Regions from separate parts of the Brevibacillus composti genome, predicted to be linked through region 1. Evidence: riboswitches for the same ligand, from Rfam matches in the RefSeq annotation. Region 1 holds a riboswitch; the other holds the start of a gene.
What was found. A riboswitch is a leader RNA that binds a small molecule or an ion and turns the genes downstream of it on or off. The one in region 1 is predicted to bind FMN.
Positions count from the first base shown of each region.

Region 2: linked by a shared signal. The riboswitch ahead of ltrA (group II intron reverse transcriptase/maturase) and the one ahead of JD108_RS18225 (ECF transporter S component) in region 1 are both predicted to bind FMN.

Region 1 covers NZ_CP066308.1:3,618,638-3,633,578, reverse strand. Annotated here, with positions in the region: gene JD108_RS18285 (ABC transporter ATP-binding protein) at 1-1,040, shown strand, start outside; gene JD108_RS18280 (MFS transporter) at 1,060-2,268, shown strand; gene JD108_RS18275 (NAD(P)-dependent oxidoreductase) at 2,360-3,211, opposite strand; gene JD108_RS18270 (NAD(P)-binding domain-containing protein) at 3,208-4,062, opposite strand; gene JD108_RS18265 (YcdB/YcdC domain-containing protein) at 4,173-5,870, opposite strand; gene JD108_RS18260 (RNA polymerase sigma factor) at 5,851-6,387, opposite strand; gene JD108_RS18255 (zinc metallopeptidase) at 6,579-7,262, opposite strand; gene JD108_RS18250 (hypothetical protein) at 7,534-7,674, opposite strand; gene JD108_RS18245 (glutamate-1-semialdehyde 2,1-aminomutase) at 7,763-9,049, opposite strand; gene JD108_RS18240 (ABC transporter ATP-binding protein) at 9,276-10,286, shown strand; gene JD108_RS18235 (ABC transporter permease) at 10,279-11,073, shown strand; gene JD108_RS18230 (ABC transporter permease) at 11,078-11,875, shown strand; gene JD108_RS22620 (hypothetical protein) at 11,924-12,052, shown strand; FMN riboswitch at 12,144-12,305, shown strand; gene JD108_RS18225 (ECF transporter S component) at 12,684-13,289, shown strand; gene proS (proline--tRNA ligase) at 13,656-14,941, shown strand, end outside.
Region 2 covers NZ_CP066308.1:906,780-921,720, reverse strand. Annotated here, with positions in the region: gene ltrA (group II intron reverse transcriptase/maturase) at 1-1,172, opposite strand, end outside; FMN riboswitch at 1,659-1,809, opposite strand; gene yunB (sporulation protein YunB) at 1,885-2,610, opposite strand; gene JD108_RS04845 (TRAP transporter large permease) at 2,767-4,041, opposite strand; gene JD108_RS04840 (TRAP transporter small permease) at 3,938-4,540, opposite strand; gene JD108_RS04835 (TRAP transporter substrate-binding protein) at 4,577-5,653, opposite strand; gene JD108_RS04830 (hydroxymethylglutaryl-CoA lyase) at 5,678-6,589, opposite strand; gene JD108_RS04825 (CaiB/BaiF CoA transferase family protein) at 6,586-7,788, opposite strand; gene JD108_RS04820 (GntR family transcriptional regulator) at 7,799-8,473, opposite strand; gene JD108_RS04815 (Crp/Fnr family transcriptional regulator) at 8,623-9,135, shown strand; gene JD108_RS04810 (globin-coupled sensor protein) at 9,165-10,481, opposite strand; gene corA (magnesium/cobalt transporter CorA) at 10,905-11,840, shown strand; gene JD108_RS04800 (HD-GYP domain-containing protein) at 11,837-12,928, opposite strand; gene JD108_RS04795 (YunC family protein) at 13,064-13,366, opposite strand; gene JD108_RS04790 (DUF6154 family protein) at 13,447-13,686, opposite strand; gene JD108_RS04785 (bifunctional metallophosphatase/5'-nucleotidase) at 13,765-14,941, opposite strand, start outside.

The DNA.
Region 1 (14,941 bases):
CCGTCGTCAACACGGTTACCGATATCGCCCCCCTGCTGGTGATCTCCTATGCGGGCTATCAAGTGATCCACGAAACGCTGACGATCGGGACACTGGTGGCCTTCTACGCTTATCTCGACCGCCTGTATACGCCGCTGCGCCGCCTCGTCAACTCTTCGACGACGCTGACGCAGGCCGTCGCCTCGATGGATCGGATGTTTGAGTTTATCGACGAGACGTACGATATTACCGACAAGCCGAATGCCGGCGTGCTGCCAATCGACCCTGAGACCGGACGAGTCCGCGGCGAGGTCCGCTTTGAAAACGTCTCCTTCCGCTATCGGGAAGAAGGGCCGCTCGTCCTAGAAAATGTCAATCTGACCATCCAGCCCGGCGAGACCGTCGCGATCGTCGGCATGTCCGGAGGCGGGAAGTCCTCGCTGATCAGCCTCTTGCCGCGTTTCTGGGACGTGACGGAAGGGCGCATCACCATCGACGGGATCGATGTCCGCGATCTCCAGCAGAAGAATCTGCGCAGCCATATCGGCATGGTGCTGCAGGACAACATCCTGTTCAGCGAATCGGCCCGGGTCAACATCCTGATGGGCAACCCGGAGGCGAGCGATGAAGCTGTGATCGAAGCGGCCAAGGCTGCCAATGCCCATGACTTCATCATGGAGCTGCCGGAGGGCTACGACACAGAGCTGGGCGAGCGGGGAGTGAAGCTCTCTGGCGGGCAGAAGCAGCGGATCGCGATTGCGCGGGTCTTCTTGCGGGACCCGGGCATTCTGATACTGGATGAGGCGACCTCTGCTCTGGACCTGGAGTCGGAGCACATGATTCAGGAGTCGCTGGCCCGGCTGGCGAAAGGGAGAACTACGATCATTGTGGCGCATCGCCTGTCGACGATCACGCATGCGGATAAAATTGTCGTGATGAAAGACGGGCAGATCGCAGAGATGGGAAGCCATGAAGAACTGCTGGGGAAAAAGGGCGTCTACCACCACCTGTGGAACGTCCAGGACTTAGGCACTGCAAACGAGCAAGAGCCGGTCTCATAACAAGGAGGGAGATTGCCGGATGGAAGCGTGGCGACGCAACCTGTATGTATTGTGCGGAGCGCTGTTTCTCGTGATGATGGCGATGAGCATGATCATGCCGTTCCTGCCTTTGTATATTCAACGCGATTTTGGCGTAGAAGATCCGCATCAAGTGACGGCCTGGGCCGGAGTGATCTTCGGAGCCAACTTCTTGACGGCCGGACTGGTTTCCCCGATCTGGGGCAATCTGGCCGACAAGTACGGGCGCAAGATCATGATATTGCGCTCCGGCTATTTCATGTCCGTCATCATCGCCGCGACAGGCTTTGCCAGCTCGCTCTGGATGCTTCTAGGCCTGCGGCTGCTCAACGGGATGGTCGGGGGGATTATTCCCGCCAGTACCGCCCTGGTCGCCTCATCCGCGCCCAAGGAGCAGATCGGGTGGGCGCAGGGGCTGCTGCAATCCTTTATTACCGCCGGCTCTATCATGGGGCCGCTGTTTGGGGGGCTGCTGGAGCCGCGCATCGGATTTCGGATGATCTTTGTCGTCACGGGCTCGTTGATTTTGCTCGCTACCTTGATCATCACTTTTACGGTCAAAGAGACGTTTGTGCCGCCTCCCGCCAAGGAGCGGACCAGTCTGCGGGAGGATTTCCGCATGATTTTCTCCTCCAAGGAGCTGCCCGTGCTCTTTTTCGTCACGGTGATGATCCAGTTTGCCCTCTTCAGCATTATTCCGATCCTGCCAATCTACATCGGCATCCTCTTGGGCAGCGCGGGAAATGTCGCGCTCTGGGCAGGGATCGTCCAGGCCGCGATGGGTACGGCCAATGTGCTGGCAGCCCCTCATCTGGGCCGTTTTGGGGATCGATTCGGCTCGCAGAAGGTGCTGCTCGGCTGTCTGGTGCTTGCGGGCATCCTGTTCATCCCGCAGGGGCTGGTCTCCGCGGTGTGGCAGCTGGTCTTGCTCCGTTTTCTTTTGGGCTTGTCGCTGGGGGGATTGCTGCCCTCGGTAAACGCGCTGCTGCGGAGAGCCACGCCGCAGCACATGGTCAGCCGGGTCTACGGCTACAACAACAGCTTCGTCAGCATCGGCAGCATGCTGGGGCCGATGATCGGCGGCTTTATGGCCGGGTACCTGAGCATCAACGGCGTCTTCTTCATGACCAGCGCGTTTTTGCTGATCAATGCCGGCTGGGTGTATTTCAGCTATTTTCGGAAAAAAGAAGTCTTGCAGGAGGGCAGCTGATCCGGCAAGCGTGCTTGTACATAGCATCGTCCGGGAAAACAAACAGGCTTCGCCGCGAACTGGGCCGGAGAAGCCTGTTTGTTTGGATTTCCTACTTCTGATCAAAATAGCGGAGAATCGCCATCAGGTCCAGCTCGCCCAAGCCGTTCTCCAGTGCGGCGCGATAGCTGGCTGCGGCGGATTCCGCCAGCGGCGTGGAGACGCCTGCCTCCCGGGCGAGGCGCAGATCCTTGGCCATATGCTTCAGGGCAAAGGCAGCCGGGTAGTCATCCACCAAAATGGAGGCAGCCTTGCCCCGAATCAGCGGCGTGCCAACCGCACTCTCAGAGATAATCGTCAGCATCTGCTCGGGAGGGATGCCCATCCCACGTGCGAACAGCAGCGTTTCGGCTACACCCTGGACCGTAATTGCGAGCAGCAGATTGATGGCCAGCTTGGCGGAGGTTCCGGCACCGTTTTCACCGAGATGCAGCGCAATTTTGCCCAGCTTGTCCAAGAGCGGCTTGGCCTGCTCAAAGTCTTCGGCCGCCCCGCCGACCATAATCACCAGTTGTCCGGCTTTAGCCGGCCCGACGCTGCCGGAGACAGGCGCATCGAGAAAACGGAGACCGGCTTCGCGGGACTTTTCCGCGAGGTAGCGGGAGGTCTCCGGGGAGACAGTGCTCATATCCACGGCCAGCTTGCCGCGGACAGCCGCCGTGAGCAATCCTCTCGGGCCCGTGTAGATGGCTTTGACCGCCTCATCATCGCTTACCATCGTAAAGATCACGTCGCTTTCGGCGACCAGATCGTCCATGCTCTCCGCAAAAGAAGCCCCCAGGCGAAGCAGCGGCTCCGCTTTTTCCGGCGTGCGGTTCCATACCCGCACGTCATACCCGGCAGCGAGCAGATTGCTTGCCATCGGGATGCCCATGTTTCCAAGTCCGATCCATCCGATTTTCACTGTGATTCCCCCTTCTGGGTAGGTGTTTTGCTGGTGTGGCTGTCGTTTTGACGCCGTACCAGTTGTTTGAGCAGCGTGTGTTTTTCCGTTGTCATGTGCAGTAGGTCGTCAAAGGCGCGAGGGAGCGTCCTTCCCAGTACACTTAGCCCTTCCTGCGTAATTCCGCCTTTGGTCGCGACGCGCTCGATCAACTGGTCGAATCCCAGCCCCTGTCGCTCCAATAGCAGTGAGGTGCCGATCATGGTCTCTACCAACATTCGCCGGGCACTGTCCAACTCCAGCTCTGGCGTATGACGTACGGCAGCTTGGGCAAACTCCTCCAGGATACCCGCAATCAATCCTGGGGCACTGCTGGTCAAGATGGTCGCTGTTTCGATGGCCGCTTCCGTGATCTCCTCCACAGTCCCGAGAGCTTCCAGCAATTGCAGCAGCGCAGCTCGTTCTGAGGGAGTCACCTTTGCGTTGTTCATGTAAAGAGAGACGCCGCGATTCTCCTCCGAGGTGACGGTCGGGATCACTTTGCTGACCGGTCCGCTATGTACGCTCTCCAGGTCGGCCAGGCTTACCCCGGCAGCAACAGAAACAAGATGGAGGTGAGGCGGGAGAGATAGCTCACGCAGCAGAGGGAGCATATCCAACGGCTTGGTGCAGAGAAAGAGTATATCCGCTTTTTGACAAACGGTCTGGGCACACTCCGCCACCTGAAAAGGATACAGCTGCCGGAGCGCTGTCGCCTTTTCTGCGGTGCGGTTGTATACGATGAGGTCCCGCGGGGAGATCATGCCGCTTTTGCACAGCCCTTTGACCAACATTTGCCCCATGTTTCCCAGTCCGATAATTCCGATATTCATAGTAGAGATACCCTCCTCTCTTTTCACTATAACAAAAGAGATGGAAAAAGGTACAGCCCCCGAAAGGGCGTGTACCTTCGTGCGATGGAGAGGCGGCAAATGGCGATCGGTCAATTTTGAATAGATATGGTTTTCCCAGTCGTCGCATCGATCAAGGAGCGCTCCTGACTTCCGTTCAGCTCTGAGGTGTACATCAAGACAGGGGCATTCGAACCTGAGCCGCTGCCTCTTTCCACGAGATAGGCAAGCTGATAGGAATGGCGCTTCAGGTACTCAGCTGCGGCTGCCTCGGGTGATACCACCTGTTTTTTACTCGGCAGGTTGGTTGCGGAGAGCGCCTTTGCCGGAACATGGAATTTTTGGAAACCGAGAAATGCGCCCGTGGAAGAATCGATATTTATGCGATAGGCGATGTCCTGATCCGGCGACAGGACCACCGGAATGCCCTCATGGCTGGCCATGAAAAAGAACGAGTACATCCCTTCATTTCCTGAATGACTGAAGTGGGCGATCTGTACTTCTCGTACAAATGGGTCTGCATACTGTTGCAAATAGCGGATCGCTTCCGCAGCAGCCTTCTGCTCCGGAAGATTTCCTCTGATTGATGGGGGGCCTTTCAGGATTTCCACCAGTTCGCCTGTGGTCGGCTCCACTAACACACTTACGGATTCATCATGTGCCCATACATACCGAATGTAGGACTTGGTGTCTCCTCGTTTTTCCTTCTTCTCTTTTAGGTCCTCACTTGAAATCTGGAGGTGAAAGGCTTGATTTAAAAGGATAGCCGCCTCTTTTTTGGAGGGGACGGCAACCATTTGTTCTGCCGCTCTCACCGGAATCGGTGTGACTCCCTGACTGCTGTCGCGATCGTAATTGGAGGTGTACCTGATTTTCCCTGAGTCGGCGTAAAAGCTGACGCTTCCGGAAAATCTCACCGCTGGCGTATATTCGAGAATGGGTCCCGTTTGAGCAACCTCGCCGGTAAAGGGGTTTCTCACCACGATATTTTCAACATAACGCAGCCGCATATGGGATGAGATGGACTTTTTTAATGCTTCCACCGATATCGCGTCGGCAGGGTCTGCGGCTTTTGCCAGATCGACCTCCATATCTCGACCGGATGTTGAATAACCGATCACTTTGCCAGTTGAATCAACCTGGATGGAGATTTGGCTGCCCAAGAGTGGAATGCCGTTGATGAAGCGTTGGAAGACCACGGCATGAGAATTCGAGATGATTTTGTACGAGCGGCTGTCCGCACCCAGCATCCCATAGAGAAATGAAGTGGCTTTCGTTTTTGCCAGAGTGGTGGAGGGGTCCATGGGACTGAGCTGGGGAGCCCGCTGGTGGAACTGATACCAGAGCAATTCTCCCGTTTGGGGATGTATGCTGATATGGGCTTGCTGATCTTCAGCCTTATACAAGCGAAGGTCGTAGACAGTATCCAAGCTCTCACTCTGAACGGTCAAGCCTTTGAGTTCAGGCACTTCACGATACAGCTTCGCCAAGGTATGATGGGCCAAATCCCCTATGTCGCGTGTAGTCATCCGCACAACTTCGGGAAAAGGGATGTGTTCATCCTCACTTCCATGAACGATCAAAAAGAAGGGAATCAGCAGGCTGAGGCAGACAAAGGCGCTTTTCGCCATCCAGAGCAGGCCCGTTTGCCGCTTTCGCCGGTAGGGCAGGGAGTTCTCATGCTTGCGTAATGCCTCCCTTATGTTTTGTTGGGCTTGTTGCCCCAGTCGGTAGCGGGGGGCTTGCTTTAACAGGTTCATGAGCTCATCGTCATTTGACAGAGGACGCAAGGATATCCCCTCCTTTCTCCGGTTGCGTCATCAATTTGCGCAACTCTTTTAATCCTCGATGCAAAGTAACATGGACCTTCGATTCGCTCCAATCGAGGATCTCCGCCGTCTCCGCAACGGAGAACCCTTGAATCCCGCGCAACAGGATGACTTCCCGATGGGTTTGTTTGAGCTGGCGAATCGCTCCGTACAAGAAGTGAAACTCTTCGTTACGCTCCGCAATCTCATCCGGCCCCTTTTCTTCGCTGCGAAAAAAAGGAAGGAAGGATGACAATACGGATCTTCTCCATTTCTCCTTCCTGACATGATCAATAGCCAAATTTCTGGCGATGGAGAACAGCCAGGTTTTGCGTGCAGCTCTCCCCCGAAACTGATGCTTGTTGAGCATGGCTTTCATAAATACTTCTTGTACGAGATCCTCTACATCGTGATGTCCGGTAAAATAGACCAGGAAGTTATACAGATCGTGACTATACAAGGTAAACCAAGCCTCAACATCGTGTTGAGTCTCCTCCAAAGTGACCCCCTCCTATGTTCGTTATGTATTAGACGAATCACTCCTATTTTCCTTACATGAATATTCCCTAACAAAAAGACAGGGCATCATGCCGCTGAACGGAAACAAAAAAAAGGTACAGTCCCCGGTTGGGAAACTATACCTCGCCTTCCTTTTTGGTGAAAGACTTTTCGTTTATGACGCGCTGCAGATTAGTCGTCGTTGGAGCTGTTGAAAATCATGACGTATTTGACCAGCTCCAGCACGGAGATCAGGGCTGCGGCCACATAGGTGAGGGCTGCTGCGCCCAGTACCTTGTTTACGCCGCTCTCTTCGTAATTGCGGATAAAGCCCATTTTTACCATCATCGTTTTGGCCCGGCTGCTGGCGTTGAACTCGACCGGCAGGGTGATGAGCTGGAAAGCGACCGCTGCCGAGAAGAAGATAATGCCCAGGAGCAGCAAGTTGGTCATCTGGAAGAAGAAACCGCCCAACAAGAGCAGAGGCGCTACACCGGATGTCAGGTTGACGATCGGGAAAATGCGGTGGCGCGCAACCAGCATCGGATAGGATACCTTGTGCTGCACGGCGTGGCCCACTTCGTGGCACGCGACAGAGATAGCTGCAATCGAATTGCCCATATATACGGGGTCGGACAGACGAACGACACGGGAAATCGGATCGTAGTGGTCTGTCAGCGTACCCGGGATATGCTCCACCGGAACATTGGTCAAGCCGTTGGCGTCCAGCATGCGGCGGGCGGCTTCGGCACCAGTCATGCCGGATGAAGCGGGAACATCAGCGAAGCGGTTAAACGTGCCCTTGACGCGGAATTGCGCCCAGAGGGACAGGCCAAATGCGATGATGATCAGAAAGTCCATCGGGTGAAAAAACATGAGAAACCACTCCTCATTCTTCTCATTTACAAATAATTAGGAACGAAGCATACAACCTATTCTGCCCTACACCTAAGTCTACGATCAAATGCTGCGGCAGTTTCATTTTTTCTCTGATCTTATTGTACAATCACTGACCAACTTTGACAATATTCATGAATGCTTATATGCGAATATAAAAAAGGCTCTCCGGGTGCGGAGGCCGTTTTGAGAGGGCCTTTTTGAAACGAAAATCGCATGCCCCTCGGAGCGGGCACATGCGATAAGCATTCTAACGATCGTGATGTTGGGTTTTATGATGCTCCGTTTTGCGCGGATTTTGAAAGCCGACGACCTCCATCATCTTGGAGCTCATCTTGGGATCCATCGTTTTTTCCGGTGCTTGCGGGTAGGTCTTCTCGCCTTTGGACATCGCAATCCCTCCTGCTGTGGTATCCTGTCGCCGTTAGTATGCGCAGGGGAGAGATTCGCCGGACAGGGAATATCTTCCTCTATCCTGCCTACAGCGCCGCAAACGAGCGGTCTACCGCAGCAATCGTATCCTGGATGTCTTTTTCCGTGTGAGCGGTCGTTACGAACCAGGCTTCGTACTTGGACGGAGCCAGGCAGATGCCCTCGTCCAGCATCAGTTGGAAGAAGCGGGCAAAGCGTTCCCCGTTAGCAGCCTGCGCGGTATCGTAATCGTAGACGGGCTGGTCGGTAAAGTAGACGGCAAGTGCCCCTTTGACGCGGTTCACTTGAATGGAGACACCGTGTTTTTCCGCAGACTGTCGGATTCCGGCTTCCAGCATCGCCCCGAGGCGCTCGAACTCCTCGTAGACGCCGGGCTGTTGCAGCACTTCCAGGCAGGCGATGCCCGCGCGGATCGACGCCGGGTTTCCGGCCATGGTGCCGGCCTGGTAGGCGGGACCGAGCGGAGCCACTTGTTCCATGATCTCGCGGCGGCCGCCGTAAGCGCCGATCGGGAGTCCGCCGCCGATGATTTTGCCCAGTGCCGTCAGGTCCGGTTCGACGCCGAGCAGATTTTGCGCCCCGCCGTAGCAGAAACGGAAGGCCGTGATCACTTCGTCATAGACGACCAGCGCCCCGGCTGCATGGGCGATTTCATTCACGCTTTCGAGGAAGCCGGGCTTTGGCTCGACGATGCCGAAGTTGCCGACGATCGGCTCCACCAGAATGCAGGCCGTCTCCGCTCCCCAGACGCGCATCGCTTCGCGGAAGGCCTCGATGTCATTAAAGGGCACGGTGATCACTTCATTGGCGATGCTCTGCGGGATGCCGGCGCTGTCCGGGATGCCCAGCGTAGACGGGCCGGAGCCGGCCGCGACCAGCACCAAGTCGGAGTGGCCGTGATAGCATCCGGCGAATTTGACCACCTTCACCCGGCCTGTGTAGGCGCGGGCGACGCGGATGCAGGTCATGACTGCCTCGGTACCGGAGTTGTTGAAGCGAATCCGCTCCATCGACGGAATCGCCTCGCGAATCATCGTGGCGAACTTGATCTCCCATGGGGTGGGCGTGCCGTACAATGTGCCGTTTGCCGCCGCTTCCGCGATCGCTTTGGTGACATGCGGATGGGCGTGGCCGGTGATGATCGGGCCGTACGCTGCCAGGTAATCAATGTATCGGTTTCCGTCTACATCCCAGAAGTAAGCGCCTTGGGCGCGTTCCATCGTGACGGGGGCGCCGCCGCCTACCGCTTTGAACGAGCGGGAGGGGCTGTTAACTCCCCCGAGAATCACATCCAGGGCCTGTTCGTGCAGACGGGCTGATTGATCACGTTTCATTTCTTTCCCTCTTTCCTCGCAAAAGTCCATCCCCATCTTATCACACTTGGGCTTGGGGCAAGAGCGCGAAAAAGGAAAATGTCCTGCCGTGGATGTCATCTTCACGAAGGATCGCCGCCGGACAACCCCAAACAATTCCCAGCACATTGATTTTTGCAGATTTCTCCCTGCTCATATACACTATCAATGGTGTCTTATTCAAATGTGCACAAAAGGGCGGTTTTTCATGATACGAGTCAACCATTTGCAAAAAGAATTTCGCATTCATCAAGCCCGTGCAGGTTTGAAGGGTGCGATGCGCGATTTGTTCAGCAGGGAGTACAAGACGGTAAAAGCGGTCGATGATCTCTCCTTTTCCGTAGAAGAGGGGGAAATGTTCGCGCTGATCGGCGAAAACGGAGCGGGCAAGTCGACCACGATCAAGATGCTGACGGGCATTCTCAACCCGAGCGGCGGCGAAATCGTGATCAACGGCCTCGTCCCGCAGAAGCAGCGGGAGGAGTACGTCCGCTCCATCGGCGTGGTGTTCGGACAGCGCTCCCAGCTCTGGTGGGACCTGTCGCCGCTGGAGTCATTCCGGCTGCTCAAGAGCGTCTACAAGGTAGACGAGGCCGAAGGGCAGCGCTGGCTGGACCGGCTGATCGAAGAGCTGGACATCGCCTCTTTTGTCAGCCAGCCCGTGCGCAAGCTGAGCCTCGGACAGCGGATGCGCTGCGAGGTGGCGGCCGCTCTGATTCACAAGCCGCGTCTCTTGTTTCTCGATGAGCCGACGGTTGGCCTGGATGTATTGGTAAAACAGAAGATTCGCGAGTTTTTGCGGAATCTGAATGATACCGAGCATATGACCATTCTGCTAACCACCCACGACGTCAGCGATATCGAAGCCCTCTGCAAACGGGTGCTGGTAATGGACAAAGGCAAGCTGATCTTCGACGGCCTGCTCAGCGACCTGAAGGAAAAATGGGGGAGCGGGACAGAGGTGGCTTTTCAGTTTAAAAAACGAACGACCCAGGACCAGCTTCGGGCAGCCCTCGGGGAACTGCCCTGCGAGATCCTGCAGGATAATGACTTTGCCCTGCGCGTCAGGGTGACCCGCAGCCAGGAGATGCTGCCGTATGTCCTGTCGACCGTCATGTCATCGTTTGAGGTGAGCGATGTGAAGATTCTGGAGGCCAGCACCGAGGATATCGTGCGGAATATCTACTCCACCGACAGCGAGGTAGCCAGCCATGGGTAAGCTGTACCTGGAGCTCATCCGCATCCGTTTTCTCACCATGCTGGCGTACCGGGTCAATTACTACAGCGGGATTATCATTTACGCGATCAACATCGGCGCCTACTACTTCCTCTGGGGCGCGATCTACGGGGGACAGCAGCAGCTCGGCGGACTTTCCGTGGAGCAGATGACGGCGTACGTCGCCGTCGCGTGGATGTCCCGGGCGTTTTATTTCAATAACATCGACATGGAGATGGCGCAGGAGGTGCGGGAGGGGAAAGTGGCGATCGAGATGATCCGCCCCTACAATTACCTCTCCGTCAAAACGGCGCAGGCTTTTGGCGAGGGGATCTTCCGCATGATCTTCTTCGCGCTGCCAGGCATTTTCCTGATCAGCCTGCTGATTCCGTTTCAATTTCCGGGGACGCCTGCAGCCTGGGGGATGTATCTGATCAGTCTGATGTTTGCCTTTGTCATCAATACGCAGATCAATTTGCTCACCGGCCTGTTTACCTTTTTCCTCTTCCGCAATGACGGCATGATGCGCGCCAAGCGGGTGATCGTGGATCTCTTGTCCGGACTGGTGCTGCCGATCAGCTTTTTCCCCGGGTGGGCGCAGACGGCGATGGGCTATCTGCCTTTTCAGGCGATCAACTACTACCCCAGCGTCATATTTACCGGGGCGATCCCGCCTGAGCGGGCCTGGCAGATGATCGGCCTGCAAGCGGTTTGGGTCGCGGTCATTCTGGTGCCGATCCTGGTCTTGTGGCGCAAAGCCCAGCAAAAGCTGGTCGTGCAGGGAGGGTAGAGAGATGCGCGAGTGGAAACATATCCTCGGCATTTTTGCCGATTATCTGGGACAGTATTTCAAAACGAGGCTGGCGTACCGGGCCGATTTCCTCGGCGAACTGGCCTCCAACCTGATCTATGAGCTGATCAATCTGGTGTTTATCGTGGTCGTCTTCCAGCATGTGCCGCTCCTCAATGACTGGTCGCGGGACGAGATTATCTTCATCTACGGATTTTTCCTCATTCCGTACGCGCTCTTTTCGATGTTTTTCGGGTTCTGGGACTTCAACGAGCGCTACATCATCCGCGGGGAGATGGACCGCGTCCTGACCCGGCCGCTCAACAATTTGGCCCAGGTCTGTCTGGAGTCCATCGCCCCCGACCGCATCTTCGGCGTGGTGACCGGGCTGATCATCATGGGCTATGCGGCTATTCGGCTGGAGCTGTCCTTCACCTGGTACGACCCGATCATCTTCCTGGTGCTGGTCGCAAGCGGGGTGCTGATCTACGGCGGCGTCTACACGGCGATCGCGGCGGTCAGCTTTTTCTCCGACTCCCGCACAGGGATCTCGCCGATGATCTGGAATATTCAACAGTACGGCCGCTATCCGGTGGACGTCTACAACAAAGTGATTCGCATCGTATTGACCTATATCTTGCCGTTTGCTTTCGTCGGGGTGTATCCGGCGGCCTACTTCCTTCGCAAGGAAGCCTGGTATGTCTACGCCGCCTTTACGCCCATTGTCGGAATCGTCTTTTTCGCCATTGGGATTTTCGTGTGGAATTGGGGCGTTCGCAAATACAGCGGTGCGGGGTCTTGATCGATCGGATGATGGCCCCTTGACCGCCGGCGGTTGGGGGGCTTTCTCGTGTTTTTTGCCTGGTACTACGAAAAAGTTATCGCTGTTTTCCTGGAGCTGTTGCCCTTGTTCATCATCCTTTCTCCGTACCTGCTTACGGAGGTGTGGACCCGCCTGTCCAGGCGAGGGCATGTCTGACGGGAGGGTACGCATGGAGTGCAATTGGCAAACTTCCCTCATTGTCAAATCCGGGAAAGCCACTTATAATACGTGTGTATAAAAAATAAATACATTCCTTCGGGGCAGGGTGAAATTCCCGACCGGCGGTGATCGCCGTGCGATTGGCACAGCGTAAGCCCGCGAGCCTCCCGGATGCGAGATGTCATCTTGGAGTGCAGGATCTGGTGCAAGTCCAGAGCCGACAGTACAGTCTGGATGGGAGAAGGATGACGACAGTACGTGTATGCAGCGTGCTTGTTTGCTTGTGCGCGGGTCGCGAGATTCAGGGGTTTTTGGCGTTTGCCGGTACCCTCTGGTTTCTTGTACCCGAATGTGCAGGTTTCTTTCGTTGTCTTTGCCTAGCGGTCTACGCCCTGAGGAGATTTATCCTCAGGGCTTTTCTGCTTTCAGAATGGTTGGAATCGCCGAAAAGGAAAGCAGGAAGGATCGAAAAGGCGAGGGCTTGCGATGGCCAATAGGAAAGCCGACGTTTTATTCGGCTGGACATCGCCAGGCTCAGACGAGAAAGAGCACAGGCGCGAGGCATGGAGACGCGTGTGCTGTTGCCATTCCTCAAAGAAGGAAGAACCACATGAGGAGATGGTTGCAGATGAGAGAAACAGCGATTCCAAGATCGCAAGCGACGCAGCGGCTGGTGACGATTCCCATGCTGGCGGCGGTCGCATTCGTGCTGCAGTACCTGGAATTTCAGGTGCCGCTGATGCCGACGTTTTTGAAGCTTGATTTTAGTACGTTGCCGGGTTTGATCGGGGCCTTGATGTACGGACCGATGGCCGGCGTGATCGTGGAAGTGCTGAAAAACGCTCTCCACATGTTGTTTAAAAACACAGACGGCCTATTGATCGGGGAGCTGGCCAATGTCGTGGCCGGCGCCAGCTTTATCGTCGCGGCGGTCTCCCTTCAGCGCTTGGGACAGGGGAAAAAGAATTTCCTCGCCGGCCTCGCTCTGGGCACGCTGCTGATGACAGCGGTCATGGCTGTTGCCAATGCCTATCTGCTGCTGCCCGCTTACGCCGCGCTCTACCAGGTATCGCTGGAGCAGCTGGTGGCTCAGTTCCAGGCGGAGAGTGTCTGGTCTTTGGTCTTGTACGGCATCGTGCCGTTTAATCTGATAAAAGGCGTGCTCCTGTCGCTGGTGGCCTATCCGCTGTACGCCAAGCTGGCTCCGCGGCTGCGCATCCGTTCGGGAAATTGACTTTCGAATATCCTTTTGCTACCATAAGGCTAGAAATTTTGGCTGCGTCTCCCCTATTGGCGAGCGCGCCTGACCATTGATTAAAATCAAAAGCAATGAACGGAATCGCAGGTCCGATCGTGCTGCAGAGAGTCGACCCTTTGGCTGCAAGGTCGATGCACTGATGGCATCTGCTCCCCATCCGGAAGCTGCTGGCGAAGAGCCATGCCGGTGTGCCCGCCGTTAACGGGTCATGAGCGGATCGCGATGTGCATGCATGCACGAGCGGTCAATCAGGGTGGTACCGCGGGTTTCTCCCCCGTCCCTTTGTGGGATGGGGGATTTTTTCATTTTTTCCAAGGAAAAGACCAAAAGGAGTGAGCCTACATGAAAGAGGAAAAATCATTTGTCAAAGAAATTACCCCGCAGGCGGAAGACTTTTCCCGCTGGTACATCGACACAATCAAAAAGGCGGATCTGATGGATTACACGCCTGTGCGCGGCTGCATTGTGTTCAAGCCGGACGGGTACGAGCTGTGGGAGCGCATCCAGGAGGCGATGGACAAGCGGTTCAAGGAAACCGGGCACCGCAATGCCTATTTCCCGATGCTGATCCCGGAATCGTTTTTTCAAAAGGAAAAGGAGCACGTCGAAGGCTTCAATCCGGAGCTGCCGTGGGTGACGGAGGCGGCTGGTGAAAAGCTGGAGGAGCGGCTTGCCCTGCGTCCGACCTCGGAGACGATGATCGGCCATATGTACAGCCAGTGGATCCAGAGCTATCGCGATCTGCCGGTGCTGATCAACCAGTGGGCCAACGTCTTCCGCTGGGAAAAGCGGACGATGCCGTTTCTCCGGACCTCCGAGTTTTTGTGGCAGGAAGGGCACACCGCCCATGCGACGGAGGAGGAGGCCCGCCAGGAGACGATGCAGATGCTGGATGTGTACAGCGAGGTCGTCGAAGGGCTGCTCGCCATTCCCGTCTGGAAGGGACAGAAGACGCCGAGCGAGCGTTTCGCCGGAGCGGTCGATACCTACTCCATCGAAGCGATGATGAAAGACGGCAAAGCCGTGCAGGCAGGCACCTCCCACTACCTCGGGGAAAATTTCGCGAGAGGCTTCGAGATCAAGTACCTGGACCGCGACAACCAATTCAAATACGTACATACCACCTCCTGGGGCACTTCCACCCGCCTGATCGGTGCGATGATCATGGTGCACGGCGATGACCGGGGACTGGCGCTGCCGCCGCGGATCGCACCGACACAGGTCGTGATGATACCGGTCGGCCCGCTCAAGCTCCGGGAAAAGGTGATGGAGGCATTCGATCCGCTCTTTGACCAGCTGAAAGCGGCGGGTGTCCGGGTGCGGGCGGATCTGCGCGAAGAGACCCCCGGCTGGAAGTTTAACGAATGGGAGATGCGCGGCGTCCCGATCCGCCTGGAGATCGGCCCGCGCGATGTCGAAAACGGCCAGGTGATTCTGGCCCGCAGGGATACAGGAGAGAAGATCACCGTCGCCCTTGCGGATGCCGTATCCGCTGTGGGCAAGCTGCTGGAGGAGATTCAGCAGAATATGTACCAGCGCGCCGTCGAGTTCCGGGAGGCCCACTCTCACTACGACATCGACAGCCTGGAGGCTTTGAAGCAGCATACAGAGGAAGCGGAAAAGGAAAA
Region 2 (14,941 bases), 1.7 Mb from region 1:
TCATCCGTTGTTTGGAGCAGGTTCTTCATATCCGCAATCTTGAAGTAGTTGACCCATCCCATGATATAGCGTCTGAGCCTTTCGGCTCTCTCTTCATTTCCCATGCCATTGCTTCTTGCGGTTAGTTCCTTCACTCTTGTTTTCATTTTGGCGATGGATTTGGGATGGATGCGGACTTTCACTTGCCCTCGTTGGTTGTAGAATGAGAATCCCAGAAACTTCACTCGAATGGCTAGGTCCACCACGGTTTTCTCCCGATTTACTTTTAGGAACAGCTTCTTTTCAATGTAGGGGAGAATGTTGGTTAGTGTCCGTTCGGCACTTCGTCTGCTCTTGCAGAAGATGAGTAAATCATCTGCGTATCGCACAAACTTGTGTCCTCTCTTCTCCAGCTCCTTGTCCAACTCATTCAGCATGATATTACTGAGAATTGGACTCAGATTCCCGCCCTGCGGTACGCCGACTTCTGTTTCCTCAAACTTGTGCTTCACGACAACTCCTGCCCGAAGATATTTATGAATTAGTGAAATGACTCGTCCGTCCTTAATCGTTCTTGAGAGTACTTCAATGAGCTTGCTTTGGTTGACGGTGTCAAAGTATTTCTCTAGATCCATATCCACAACATAGCGGTAGCCTTCCTGAATATATTGCTGGCTGCGCCTTATGGCTTGGTGGGCACTTCGTTTGGGTCGGAACCCGAAGCTGTTGTCCGAGAACTGTTGCTCATAGATCGGCGTGAGCATTTGTGCAATTGCCTGCTGGATTACTCGATCAACCACCGTTGGGATGCCCAGGTTTCTTTTCTTTCCGTTCTCTTTTGGGATTTCTACCCTTCGAACGGGATTTGGGCGATATCTGCCCGCCAGGATTTGTTCCTTGATGGTTTCACCGTTTTCTTTGAGATATTGTAGAAGTTCATCTACGCCCATCCCGTCGATTCCGTGTGAACCTTTATTCGCTTTGACTCTTTTGAACGCTTCGTTCAAATTGTCTCTGCTTATGATTTTCTCAAGTAACCTTTCCTTCGACTCGTTTGCGTTGGTGTCGTCGGTTTCAGCTATCCTCTCAGGAACGTGCACTCCCGCATATCCTTCGTGTTCCGCACTATTCTTTTGCGGTGAGCCTTCCGTTGGAAGTTGGCTGCCCTTATCTCCTGTTTCGGTAACATTCATTGACGACCACCTCCTAAGGTTCAGCCCTTCCCTCAAGCCGTCGACTGCTCGAGGTACTATGGCGTCTGCTGACTTCTCATGATAAATCTTGTTTCAACCGTGATTCGAATGTCATCTTCTCACGTCCATGAGACCTCCCACGGTAAGACGACTCACTTTCCTCCCATATACCCGCATCATTTACACCGGAATGTCCGTGTAGTGTATTGGACTTTGCTTTGTCTCGCAAGCTTGTCCCATTCCATATGCCTGATGATGTTCGTGTTCCTCGGGCCGGGATTTTGCCTCCAGCTTCCTTCAGATTCCACCTCACGGTGGACACCCTTGCTCTTGGCTAGTGGTTGGCCACTACCAGCCCCCACAGCGGACTTTCACCGCCTAGTTAGTCGCCATGCGTGGCGCACTAGAAAAAGCCCCTGAAGCATGTTCAGGGGCATAGAAGAAGAAGCCTTTTCACGCTGCTTTTTCAAACAGAGCGAAAGACTGTTCCACCTTCTCCCATCCGGACTTTACCGTCGGCCTTGGGTTTGCACCAAGTCAGTCGCCTGCAGACATGTGTCGGCAAGCGAGTCGCGGGCTTAGACGTGCGTTCGTCATCACCGCCGGTCGGGAATTTCACCCTACCCTGAAGGTTGGCTATTCCGTTTCTAGCATTATAACACGACTTTCCCCATCCCTTACACTTTTTCGAGAAGGAAGTTTTTTCGCTGCCCTAGGGGCGCGGCGGCATCGGCTGTTCATCCGGCCGCGGCACATCGGGTTTTCCTTCGGGATTGTTGTACAAGTACTGCGGCACATCCCCGATAATCAGGGAGTGTGTGATCGGAATTTTCGTCGTAATCGTCTTTTGGTCCGTCGCGAACGGAATGACGATGCGCAAGTCGACTTCCACGTAGACATAGACGGTCGCCAGGACCATGTTGATGCCCGCCTCGCTCAGTTCGGTGTCCAGCATCGTTTTTACGGAGCCAATCGGGACAAAGGTGAGCGGAAGCTCCGGTCCCATCTGTGCCAGAAAGCTGTTTCCCGTCGCGAGACCGAGCGGAATGTAACGGTCTACTTTCTCTTCCTCAAACTCCATCAGTTTGTTTTGTACACGGGAGGTCGTCTCTCCCACTATCCGGGCGTACTCCTTAAAATTGAATTGATACGCCTGAATTCGGCCTTGATTGTCTTTCTCGATTTTGACGATCTGGTTGAAATCGACGCCTTGCTGAGCGATCCGCTTCGTTACAGCATCGGTAATCGCCTGTTTGGCCAGCTGCTCCGCTTTTTGACTGGCGAGAATTTTCAAAGTAGGCTCCAGCCGCTTCTCGATAAACACCAGCATCTGGATACTCAGCGCCAAAAAAATCACCAGCGCAATAAAAAACGCTTTCGTACGAGATAGAGGGTTCTTCCACCTACGACGGGGTCGAAACACGGCCACGCCCGTCACCTCCCAGTTGCTACATCCTATGGCTTGGGAGCGAAAAAAATACGTGACGGTCTGCGGGAAAGGTTCTCCGGCCTAGACACGGGTCTGCATGGAAAGGAAAACCCCCGTCCAGTATGGACAGGGGCATCGAAGCAGTCCGCCGAGATGGCAGAATCGCTATTTGACATGCTCGATCAAGCCGACTGACAGCCAGGGGAATACCGAGAGCAGGATCATAAACAAGATCATGATGACGGCATAGGGCAGCGCTCCACGCACAATCGTGGAAATCGGCGAAGACGGGTCTACGCCCTTCAGCACGAACAGATTGAGCCCAACTGGCGGCGTGATCAAGGCTAGCTCCATGTTGACCACCATGATGATGGCAAACCAGATCGGATCGAATCCAAGCGCCATAATGATCGGATACAGGATCGGCAGCGTGATGACGAGGATCGACACGGTTTCCAGGAAGCAGCCCAGGATCAGCAGCAGGATGTTGATCAGGATGAAGATCACCCATTTGGAGACGGGCAGGCTGGTGGCCAGCTCTGTCATCGCCTGCGGAATCTGCAGCGATGTCAGGATAAAGCCAAACAGCATGGCCCCGACGATGATAAACAGAATCATCGCATTGGTCGCCACAGTCGAGAGCAGTATTTTCTTGATGTTCTCCCACGACAGGCTCTTATACACAATCCCAGCCACCAGCGCGCTGAACACCACGCCTACGGCTGCCGCTTCCGTCGGTGTAAAGACACCGGAGTAGATGCCGCCTATGATCAGGACTGGCATCATCAGGCCCCATACGGCTTTGCGGGTCCCTTGCCAGCGCTCTGTCCAGGTTGCCGGCGCCTCCTTGATATGGCGCATCTTCCAGGCGGCATAGGTCATAAAGATCAAAAGCAGCAAGATCCCCGGCAGCACACCGGCGATAAACAGCTTGCCGACCGATTCGCCTGTAACGGAGCCATAGATGATCATCGGCACACTGGGCGGAATGAGGATTCCCAAAGTGCCGCCCGCCGCCAATAGACCGAGAACCGTTTTCTTCTCATAGCCCCTGGCCGTCATCTCCGGGATGGCAACCATTCCGATGGTCACCGCCGTCGCTACACTGGAGCCGGAGATGGCCGCGAATATCCCGCAGCAGACCAGCGTGGCCAAGGCCAAACCGCCGGGCAGATGGCGCAGCCACCGGCTGGCCATCTCATACAGCTCCTTGCCCACACCGCTGAACAATAGGATTTGACTCATCAGGACGTACATCGGCAAGGCGCTCATAGTGAAGTCATCCAGGGCCTTGTAGGCAATAATCGGAATCTGCGATAGCCCGAGTGCCCCTCCGTTAAACAAATACATGCCGATGGCTGCCAGTACGGCGAGCGCAAAGGCCACAGGCACCCCTACCAGCATGAGGGAGGCCATGCCGCCTGCAAAAAACCAACCCATTACGCCTTTCCTGCCCGGAAATGTAATCAACCAGTTGCAAAAGGAAGGCGAGACAAAGCAGGACTCCTCCGATAGGCAGAAGCATTTCCGGGATGTACATCGGAATTTGCAGCAGAGATGCGGAGGTGAAGCCCAGCTCCATCGAGCTTAGCACATGCTCCCAGCTGAAATAGGTGAAAACCACGCTGAACAGTATGCCGATCACGGTAGAGACGATCAGCATCCACCTTCTCGCAGCCGCGGACACATTATGCAGGAGCAGATCCACTTTGATATGGGCGTCGGCACGCACGGCATAGGCGGAACCGAGAAAACAGCTCCCGATAATCGCGTAAATGGACAGCTCGGTCGCCCAAATGGTGGGGGCATTGAAAAGGAAACGGGAGACGATCTCGAAAAAGATCATCCCCGTCGTCAGAACGATGAAGATTCCGGCGATCATGCCTCCCCATTTAATTAAGCGATCTGCACCGTTGTACAGAATTTGAAAAAGTTTCATCCAAAGTCCCCCGTTTTTCCCTTCTCCTCTGACGCTCTACTGAATGTTCTGGATCTCTTCCAGAAGCTCTTTGCCCAAGTCGCCAGCCGTTTTCACGTACTCGTCCCAAGCAGGCTTGGCCGCTTCCTTCCATGCCGCGAGGTCTGCTTCCGGTACGACGTAGACTTCCATGCCTTTTTCTTTCAATTGTTCAGCGGTAGCCTTGTCTTCCTGTTCAGCCTGCTGGCGAATCCACTCTTCCGTTTCCTTTGCGGTCGTATTGATGAGCTCTTGCGTTTTTGCCGGGAGGTTGTCCCAGTACTTTTTGTTGACGGCGAGCACGAACTCCAGATACGCGTAGTTGCTGATCGTCAAATATTTGGAGACTTCATCGTATTTGCGCTGAACCATGGCAGTCGTTCCCGAGGTGGCTCCGTCAATCGTCTTCCGCTGCAGGGCCATGTATACCTCGCCTGCACCCATGAATACCGGGGCAGCGCCATACGCTTGAATCATAACCGAGGGAATATGTCCGATACTGCGGATTTTCAAGCCTTGGAAGTCTGCCGGCATCTTCAACGGACGAGCGCTGTTGGCAAACTGGGCATAGCCATAGTCGGCAAACAGCAGGACCTTGGCTCCTTTTTTCTCCATCTCTGCTTTCAGCTTGTCGCCCACCGAGCCGGACAGGGCTTTTCCGGCCAACTCATACGAGGTAGGGATCGCGTAGGGAACGTCAAAAATCCCCATGGCCGGGACGACCGATGCCCACAGCGTCGAAGAGTTGACGCCCATCTCTACGCCGCCGGTCAAAATCGCCTGGTTCATCTCCTTGTCGCTGAGCAATTGGCCTGCGGGATATACCTGAATTTTGACATTGCCGCCAGAGCGCTCTTCCACTTTCTTGGCAAAGTCTTCAATTCCTTTGGAGATATGGTGATCCTGCGGAAGATTGTAGGCCAGCCGAATCGTCGCCTTTTCGTACTCCTCGGTGGCCGCTCCACCCGAGCCGGTATTGGCCTGAGGAGCGCCGCCGCTGGTTCCGCTTTGGGCCGCAGGGGCACCGCCGCAGCCCGCCAGCAAACTGCCCAATAATCCTACCGTCGTCAACATCCCAATCCACTTCTTCTTCACTTTCTTTCCCCCCGTTTATTCGCTTTAATAGGCAATCGTCGAATGCTCTTTGTTCTCGACAAGACGGATACGCCCCAGCGGCATTCTCATGGATAGGCCGACCGCGTATTCCGAAGCGTCTAAAAGTTTAGAAAATTCAATTCCCGTTCTTACTTTCATCCTCTCAAACAGATACACGACATCCTCTGTCGCCACGTTGCCAGCCGCGCCGGGTGCAAAAGGACAGCCTCCCAGTCCCCCGACTGCTGTTTCAAACGTGCGGATGCCCGCCGTATAAGCTGCGTATGTATTGGCCAGAGCCAAGCCGCGCGTATCGTGCAGATGCAGACTGAGCCGATCTTGCCCGCACGCTTGGATCAGGCGGCTGCACAGATCGTAGACTTCATCCGGTACAGCGATGCCGATCGTGTCGGCAATGGCTATCTCATCTGCTCCTGCGGCCAACGCCTTTTGCGACAGCTGGAGCACGTCATCGGGATTTACCCTGCCTGCAAACGGGCAGCCAAAGCTGGTCGCGATGGAAAAGCGGACTAAAAGTCCTGCCGCTTTGGCCAAGGGGACGAGTTCCCCAAATGCCTCCAGATTTTGCTCAATGGTCTGGTTGATATTCGTCCGGTTAAAAGCCGGGCTGGCAGAGGTCACCCAATTGACTTCCCCCAACCGGAACCGGGCCGCCCGCTCGAAGCCCTTCCGGTTGGGAACCAGCGCACTGAAGGAGACACCGGCGATTCCATCCAGCGACGAGCAGATCTCCTCTGCATCGGCCATCTGCGGCACGCGGCCCGGATGGACAAAGGAAGTGGCTTCGATCCTCCGCAGCCCCGCATCCGCCAGCATACGGATCAACTGCTGCTTTTTCTCCGTCGGGATGAAGCCCGATTCATTTTGCAGGCCGTCGCGCGGGCCTACCTCGATGATCGTCACGTCTCTGTTCATATGGCTCTCTTCTCCTTCAGCATTGCCAGGACAGCGGGATCGATCTGGAGCAGTTTTTCCAATATCTCTTCATTGTGCTCTCCCAGCGCGGGCCCTACCCACTCATGACTGCCCGGTGTCTCCGACAGCTTGGGCACGATGCCCGGGAACATGACCGACTCTCCATCCGGCAGCTCGATCCGCTCCAGCATTCCCCGCTCCCGGTAGTGCTCGTCCTCCGCAATCTCTTCGATACTGTAGATCGGTCCGACAGGGACGGCTGCTTCATCCAGCAAGCGCTGCGCCTCCCGGAGCGGGTGGCGGCTGGTCCACTCGCCAATCACCTGATCGATGAAGTCGACGTGATCGACCCGCCCCTGATTTGTGGCAAAACGCGGATCTTCCGCGATATCGCTGCGGCCGATCGCATGCATCAAGCGCTTGAAGATGCTGTCGCCGTTTGCCCCGATCACCAGGTATTTTCCGTCTGCACAGAGGTAGGTATTGGATGGGGCAATGCCGGGCAATGTGCTCCCGGTCCTCTCCCGCACCAGTCCCTTCAGGTCGTATTCCGGCAAAACGCCCTCCAACAGACTGAAAACGGCTTCATACAGGGCGACGTCGACCATCTGCCCCTTTTTCTCCGGGGAGAGGTCTCTTGCTCGCAATGCCATCATGCCCCCGATCACGGCGTACAAGCCTGCCGTCAGATCGCCCAGGGCGACACCGGCACGGACGGGCGGACGATCGGCATAGCCCGTCAAGTGGCGAAGTCCGCCGATGGCTTCGGCCACGCTGCCAAATCCCGGTTTATCCCGATAAGGGCCCGTCTGTCCGTAGCCGGAAATCCGCACCATGATCAGACTGGGATTCAGTTCGCTGAGCGCGTCGTAGCCGATTCCCCATTTTTCCAAAGTCCCCGGCCGGAAATTCTCGATGATGATGTCTACCTTCTGCGCCAGGCTGCGGATAATCTCCTGCCCCTCTTCCTTGCGCATGTCGACCGTGACGGATTTTTTGTTGCGCGACTGGACATACCACCAGACAGACGTGTCATTGTGCATCGCCCGCCAGTTGCGCAAGGGGTCTCCGGTTTCCGGCGCCTCCACCTTGATCACTTCGGCACCGAACTCCGCAAAAATTTTCCCGGCGAACGGTGCAGCCACAAGTGTACCCAGCTCCAGTACGCGCACACCCTGCAGCGGCTTTTTCGTTGTCATGGGCCCCTCCTTATAGATCGTCTTGTCGGTTTTGGTTCGTGCTCATGCAAAGCTCAAAATCGCGTTTGATGTGTTCCTCCATGCTCGCTTTCGCTTTGGCGCCATCCTGCGTGCGGATCGCCTCCAGGATCGCTTCATGCTCACAAATAACGGTCTCCGGCCGACGCGGGTGAACCTCCAAAATCGCGTTTCGATAAAAAGAAATCAGCACTTTCAACTCGTTCATGATCTTGGTCAGATAGGGATTTTTGCTCGCTTCCGATATGCGCTGATGAAACGTAAAGTTCAACTCATGGGTCCGGCGAGGGTCGCTCGGATACTGAAGCTCCTTCATTTGCTCCAGAAGCTCCTCCAGTTCACTCAGTTCAGCATCTGTACGGCGCTCGGCAGCATACTGGGCCGCTGGCGGCTCCAGATTGAGACGGCACTCATACAGGTGGGTAAAGTCCGCCAGGGAAGGCTGATAGACCGTCACGCCTCCTTGTGCCTGAACGACGACCAAGCCGTCCTTTTCCAAGCGGCGGATGGCCTCGCGTATCGGACTGCGACTGACACCCGTCTCTTCGCAGAGCCTCTCTTCGATCAGCCGCTGCCCCGGGGCAAGCCCGCCAAACAGGATTTGCTCCCGCAGATATTCGTACACCTGAGACTGGAGTGTTTCACTTCGCTTGATCGCTTTGGCCAAGAACCTCAACCCCTTCTCGATGCATACTGTATTCTGTATACAAAGGTACTGCGCAAATAGTAGCACAATTTTAAATAAGTAGTCAACACTTCGCGCCGGATTGCACCGCCTCTTTTTTGGTGGTATGTTGGGGGACGGGAGTGATGACTGTGCGACTACACAAAGGTGATATTCTCTTTCGCCAGGGAGAGTCGGGGCCGCTGTTCCACATTCGGACAGGCCTCTTTAAAGTGGTCCGGCTGCAAGAGGACGGCTCCCCCTTTTTGTTCAACCTCCTCCTGCCGGGCGAAACGATCCCCCACCATTCCCTCCTGTCTCCGAAGGAATACCACGGGACAGCCATTGCCCTGATGAGCAGCGAGGTGGACGTGATCCCTTGCGACAAGTGGTACCGCTCTCTAGAGGAAGACCCGTACCGGTACAAGGAGATTGCCCTGTTGCTCCAGTCCAAGCTGCGGTTTACCCAGCAGCGGATGGATCAGCTCACCGTCTCTTCTCCCAAAGAGAAGCTGGCTCTCATGCAGGAGTGGTTCCATACCTACATCGGACCCTATCCCTTGAGCGATCTGTTGACGCAGGAGGAAATCGGCCAATTCCTCGGGCTGCGCCGGGAAACGGTCAACCGGTTGCTGCGCCAAACAAAACAAGCACATCCCGGCTGAATCCGAGATGTGCTTGTTGGCTTTCGCAACTACAAATTTTCGGTCATCTCCGACAGTTGGTCGGCTGAGATAGCGACCTGTGAGACCGCCTGGCTCATCTCCTCCATGACGCGGAAGAAGTTCTCCAGCTCTTTTTGGATCCGTCTGCTCTGTTCCTGACTGTCGCTGACGGCACCGTGAATCTCGTCAAAGAACCGGTTCGTCTCGCTGGTCATCGCCGCGCTGGATGCGACCAGCTTCCGCACCTCCGCTACCACTGCGGACAGGCTCGCAGTCTGGGCATTGGTCTTTTCGATCAGTTCGGTTACGCCCGAGACAGAGTGCTTGGTCTGCTCGGCCAGCTTCCGGACTTCCCCCGCGACGACTGCGAATCCGCGCCCCTGCTCACCGGCCCGGGCGGCTTCAATCGCCGCATTCAGAGCCAAGAGGTTGGTCTGTTCGGCGATCGCTGTCACCACATCGACGATTCCGCGAATCTTTTCCGAGATCTCTTCCAGTGTGCGCATCTCCGCCGCGATCCGCTCTGCGCTGTGCTGAATCAATCCCATCTGCTGCTGTTGATTCTCCAGCTTGTCCTTTCCTTCCTCGGAGAGGGATTGGGCCTTGCCGGTGAAACGGGTCCCCTTTTCGACGTAGCTCAATACCTCGTTGGACTGTTCGGTCAATTGCTGGACGGAGGCGCTCGTCTCCTCCGAGACGGCGGCCAATTCATGCGCCGATTGGGAGAGCACGCGGCGCAGCTCGTCTTTTTTGCGCTGCGTTTCCTGGCGAATTTGCTCATGCTGGTTCTCGTATTCCTCCAGTACGATTTGCTGTTCGATATTTAATATCTTTGTGGTCACGATGATGGAGCGCTTGAATTCCGCCTTGTCTCCAATATGGCGATCCAGCAGTTCGATGATGGAGACCAGCAGGTTTTGAAACGCGCACATATACCATTTGGGTTCCAGTCCGATCTTCAGATGCATGATTGCGATGCGGCTCCGCTGCTCGATGTACTGGCTGTCGATCGTGCCGCTGAACATTTCCGTAATATGGCGGGTCAGTGTTTGTTTCAACCGGTCGATGGTGCTGTTTTTTTCGATGATCTCCATCAAGCTGGTTTCCTGCTCAAGATTGGCGTAAAATTTGGTGACAATTTCATCAATATTTTGGATAATGAGCGGCTGGAGCATTTTCGCCACAGCCAGGTCTTCTTCGGTCAAGCTGATCATGGCTAATTGCTTGTGAAGCTCAGCCTGTTTTTCCAGCTTCAACTCTCCCTTTTCCGTCCGCTGCTGGAAGTAGGAGTCTTTCTGCTGCTTGCCTTTCACGTCAAACAAACGGGAAAACGGACACATGGACATGTTCTCCTTTACCTTCATGCTTATTTCACATTACTTTAATAACTATACAATAATTCATCCGTATTTGGTATTCCTCTCCTGGATCATTTGGCCCAGAGAGGAGGATCGTCTATCTCCGTTTTTGCGCAGCTTGCAACAAAAGAGGGCAAATGAGGCACACTATTCCAGACTTGTGAATGACGGTCCCATATGCAAGTGCAAAGGCCTAACGGACAACCGGCGCCTCATACCCTGATAGAAAAGAGGAAGAGGAGGGGTCCGGCCTGAACACGGATCGGCACAGCACTGCCCGCCGTACTCCCAGCGAATCCGCCTTGCGCATGGCTTGCGACTATTTGCTTGCGACCGTCTTTCCCCGGATCTGGGCACAGGCAAAACAGGAGCGGGGCAGCGCTGCATCAACCATTGTCAGGAGCAAAAGGGATGAAGATTCGGCTTGTCCAAAACGGATTGATCACACTCATCGACGATATCGAGCAGACACAGACACCGCCGAATAACGGTTTTTACTGGATCGATGCCTCTTTGTTTGACCTGGCCATCCTGCAGCCGCTGTTTGGCCTGCATGATCTGGCGATTGAGGACTGCATCGACGAAGAAGAGCAGCGGCCTAAGCTGGAAATATACGAGGATCACTATTTTATCGTGATCAACAGCGTGGAATTGGCCGATCAGGACATTTTTTTGCATGAAGTGAATCTGTTTCTCGGCGGCCACTACGTCATCACCGTCACCAAGCATGATATCGGGCTGCAGCCGCGCATGCTGCAAATCGTCCGGGAAAAAGAAATCAACCATGCGGATTCCTTTCTCTACTACCTGGTGGATCACATTGTGGAGCGATATTTTGACGTAATCGAAAAAATAGAAGATCTGATTGAAAAGCTGGAAGAAGAGATCCTGGTGAACGCGAAAAAAACGCAGCTTCATCAGATCATCGGGCTGAGAAGCGAGGTTCTCTACGCGCGGAAAATGCTGCTCCCCCAGCGGGAACTGATCGACGCGCTGCATAAAAAAGACCTCCCGCTCATCGACAAGCGCCTGCGAAAATACTTTGGCGACCTCCTGGAGGATGCAGTCAAGATCGTCGAGAGCTTTGAGACCTTTCGCGAACTAATCGGCAACCTGCGGGAAGCCTACCACTCGTCCGTAGCGGGGCGGGCCAACGACATCATGCGCATCTTTACCGCATTGACGACCATTTTCATGCCGTTGACCATCGTGACCGGCATCTACGGCATGAACTTCGACTACATGCCCGAGCTGCGGTCGCCGCACGGCTACTATATCGTCCTGGCTTTCATGGCCGCTCTCGGTGCAGTTATGTATCTGATTTTCAAGCGAAAGGAATGGCTTTAAAACAGATCGTCGCAGGAGACGATCATCAGATGGAGGCGCTTGGACAGGTCGTACTCAAAGGGCTCGACCGGCTGGCCGTGTTCATCGTACAGAATGCGAACGACGGGCCTGCTGGGCGTGCCCTTGTTGTAGTCGACGACGACGCCCGATTCCTTTGTATTCAACACGACGGACAAGCCCAGCGGGTACAGCGCGATCGTGTCGCGGAAGCGCTCCACGAAGCCTTTGTCAAACAGCGTGCCTGCGCCTGTGTACAGCATTTCCATCGCGACGTGAGGCAACATGGGCGCACGGTACACGCGATGGGTCGTCAGGGCGTCAAAGACATCGCAGACGGCCATCAATTTGGCGTAGGGATGGATTTCTCCCTCCTTGAGCCCGCGCGGATACCCTGTTCCGTCCAGCCGTTCGTGATGCTGAAAGGCGCAGTGGGCAGCCAGGAGCGGAATCTCCTCCTGCCGCCGGAGCATCTCGAAGCCGATCTCGGTATGCTTTTTCATTACATGGAACTCTTCTTCCGTTAAGCGTCCCGGCTTTTTCAGCACCTCATCGGGTATCGACATTTTGCCGATGTCGTGAAGCATGGCCCCGATGCCGATCTCCAGCAGCTCTTTTTCTCCGAAATCCGATTTGAGCGCGAGTGCGGTGGAATAGAGCATGACATTAAAGGAATGCGCAAAAATATAATGGTCAAACGCACAGGCATCCGCCAGCAGGTTCATCGCCGCGTTTTTTCCCTTGAGCTCATCCTGCACCTGGCTCAGCACCTGCCGGATCTGCCGGCCGAATTGCCTGTCCGCAAACATATTCTGCCATTTTTGCGGGCTGTGGCTGGAAGCCCGGAAGGCATCGTTGATCAATCCCATCGCTTCCCGACGAGTTGCTTCGGATACAGGCGCTTCCACCTGAATATCCGCTGTGCGACTATCCTGAATGTATAGATTGGTGACATTCATCTGGGTCAGCCTGTCGATCATGCGCTGGGTCAGCTCTACGCCCGAGCCCACCAGAACGGTGCCGTTCTCCGCGTAGACGGAGCGGGCGAGAACATTGCCTGGCTGACATTTATGTATAGAGAGCAGTCTCATTATCCATTCTTCGCCTTTCTGCCAAAAAGTAACTCTATTATAGCTCGATTCGAGCCGGTTCTACATGTATTTTTCAAATGATGTAGATTTATGTCGAAAAAACGCCTCGTCGCAAGGACAAAGGCGTTTTCAGGATTAAAACATCCGGCGTATGGCGTCTCGGCCAATGGTTCCGGCCGTAATGCCCAGTTTCTCGGCGGTGACCGTCACCGATTCCAGCGGCGCGTCCAACAATTGCTCGATGGTCTTGACGCCGACGGCCCTGCCGGCAATGATCTCCCGGTCGGCCAGTTTTTCATTTAACAGTCCGACATCCAGGGCACCGCACATAATATATCCCTTATCGGTTGTAACCGCCAGCAGTGTAGTCTTGGGCAAGCGAACCGTGACAGCGATGGCCGTTCCCTCTGAAAAGTGGATGGGTTGTACTTCCATCATCTTGAGATTCCTCCTTCTTTTCGCTTTACACACAGGCGCGTTACCATCGTATGTCATTCGCCCGCAAGTGGTGTCTGTGCCTAATGCAGGATAGCAGGGGAAGGCCGTTCATCATCCATGGCTACCTTGCGCTTCATGACCTCGACCATATACGACGCCAGCATATGAAACAGCTCATCTTCGTCCATTTCCGCCACCAGCTTCAGCAGATCCTCGTGCGACTGCTCTTCCAAGAGTCCGACGATCACGGCCACGATGTCTTCCTCCGCACCGTTGAAATGCCCTTTGTACAATTCGTATACTTCGTCTAAAAACCGCATGGCTGCCTCCTCCTTTTTTCCCTGTTAGCATGCCCCAGTTGCGGGACTGATCTGCATCCGATCAGCGTCCGATCTGTGTCAGGAGCTGGCCATCATCAACCACCGCGGCTTCTGGGCGGCGGCCAGCAGCTCGGCGTCTCCCAATGTCTGGGCGAGGATCTCGCGCAGCATCTCCGGCAGGTAAAAACGGACGTGCTCCCCCTCTGCCAGATCGGGAAAAAGGCGGTTCAGCATAAACATATCCACGGTGCCCACCCGGTAGCTCCGCTCCTTGTCGAGCAGTTCGCCATTTACCTCGATTCGGGTAATCCTCGGCTGCTCTCCCTCTTCGTACCAGACCTGAAGGCCATCGATCCCCATCCAGCCTGTCACTTTCCCCCGGAAGCCGAATCCGCGCAATTCCCGCCGCACGGTCTCCGGCTGGATGGATTGCGCCAGCAACCTCCAGAGCTGCTCGCCTGAGAGTGAGACGGCACAAGGCTTGATCGGATGGGGCAAGCAGCGGAGCAAATCGCGATAGCTCACCTTTCCCTTGGAAAGCGGCGCGAGCAAAAGGCCGTTATTGGCCATCCCCACCTCGGCCTTCGTCCACTTCCGCAACGAAGCGGCCAATACCGATCCAAAGACGGTCTCCTCCATCCAGGAGACGTCGAGATCGACAGCGAGCTGGACGGCTGTCTGCTCCAGCATCTCTTCGGTCAGCAGCTGTTTTTGGGCGAGGTATTCCGCCAGCTCTCGCTCCGGCAGGTACGCCTCGGAGGCAAACAGCTCCGCAGAGGCTTCCATCACCTGCTTGGCCTGGCGATCCCATACCAGCCGGACATGGCCTACCTTTTTGCCCAGCACCCCAGTCTGCGCGATCAGCGTCTTCCCGATGCGCTCTCCATGCTCCAGCTGGTGATGCGTGTGCGCGCCCAAAATGATGTCTACTCCGTCCAACTCTCGGGCCAGCCGGCAATCTTCGGGATAGCCGAGATGGGACATCAGGATGATCACATCGACGTGGGGACGGAGCGCGGCCACCTGTTGCCGCAGCTGTTCGAGGGGATCTCGCGCTTCCCAGCCCAGCATTTTGTAAAAGAGCGGAAACGATGCCGTTGCCCCCAAGATGCCCACGCACAAATCCTCCCATTGGTGGATGGCGTGGCTCACCGCCCAATGCGGAACCTCTCCCGTGGCGAGTTCGAACAGATTTCCCAGCACGACCGTAAAGCTGGCCTTCTCATACAGGGCATCTAATTTCTCCTTGGGAAAC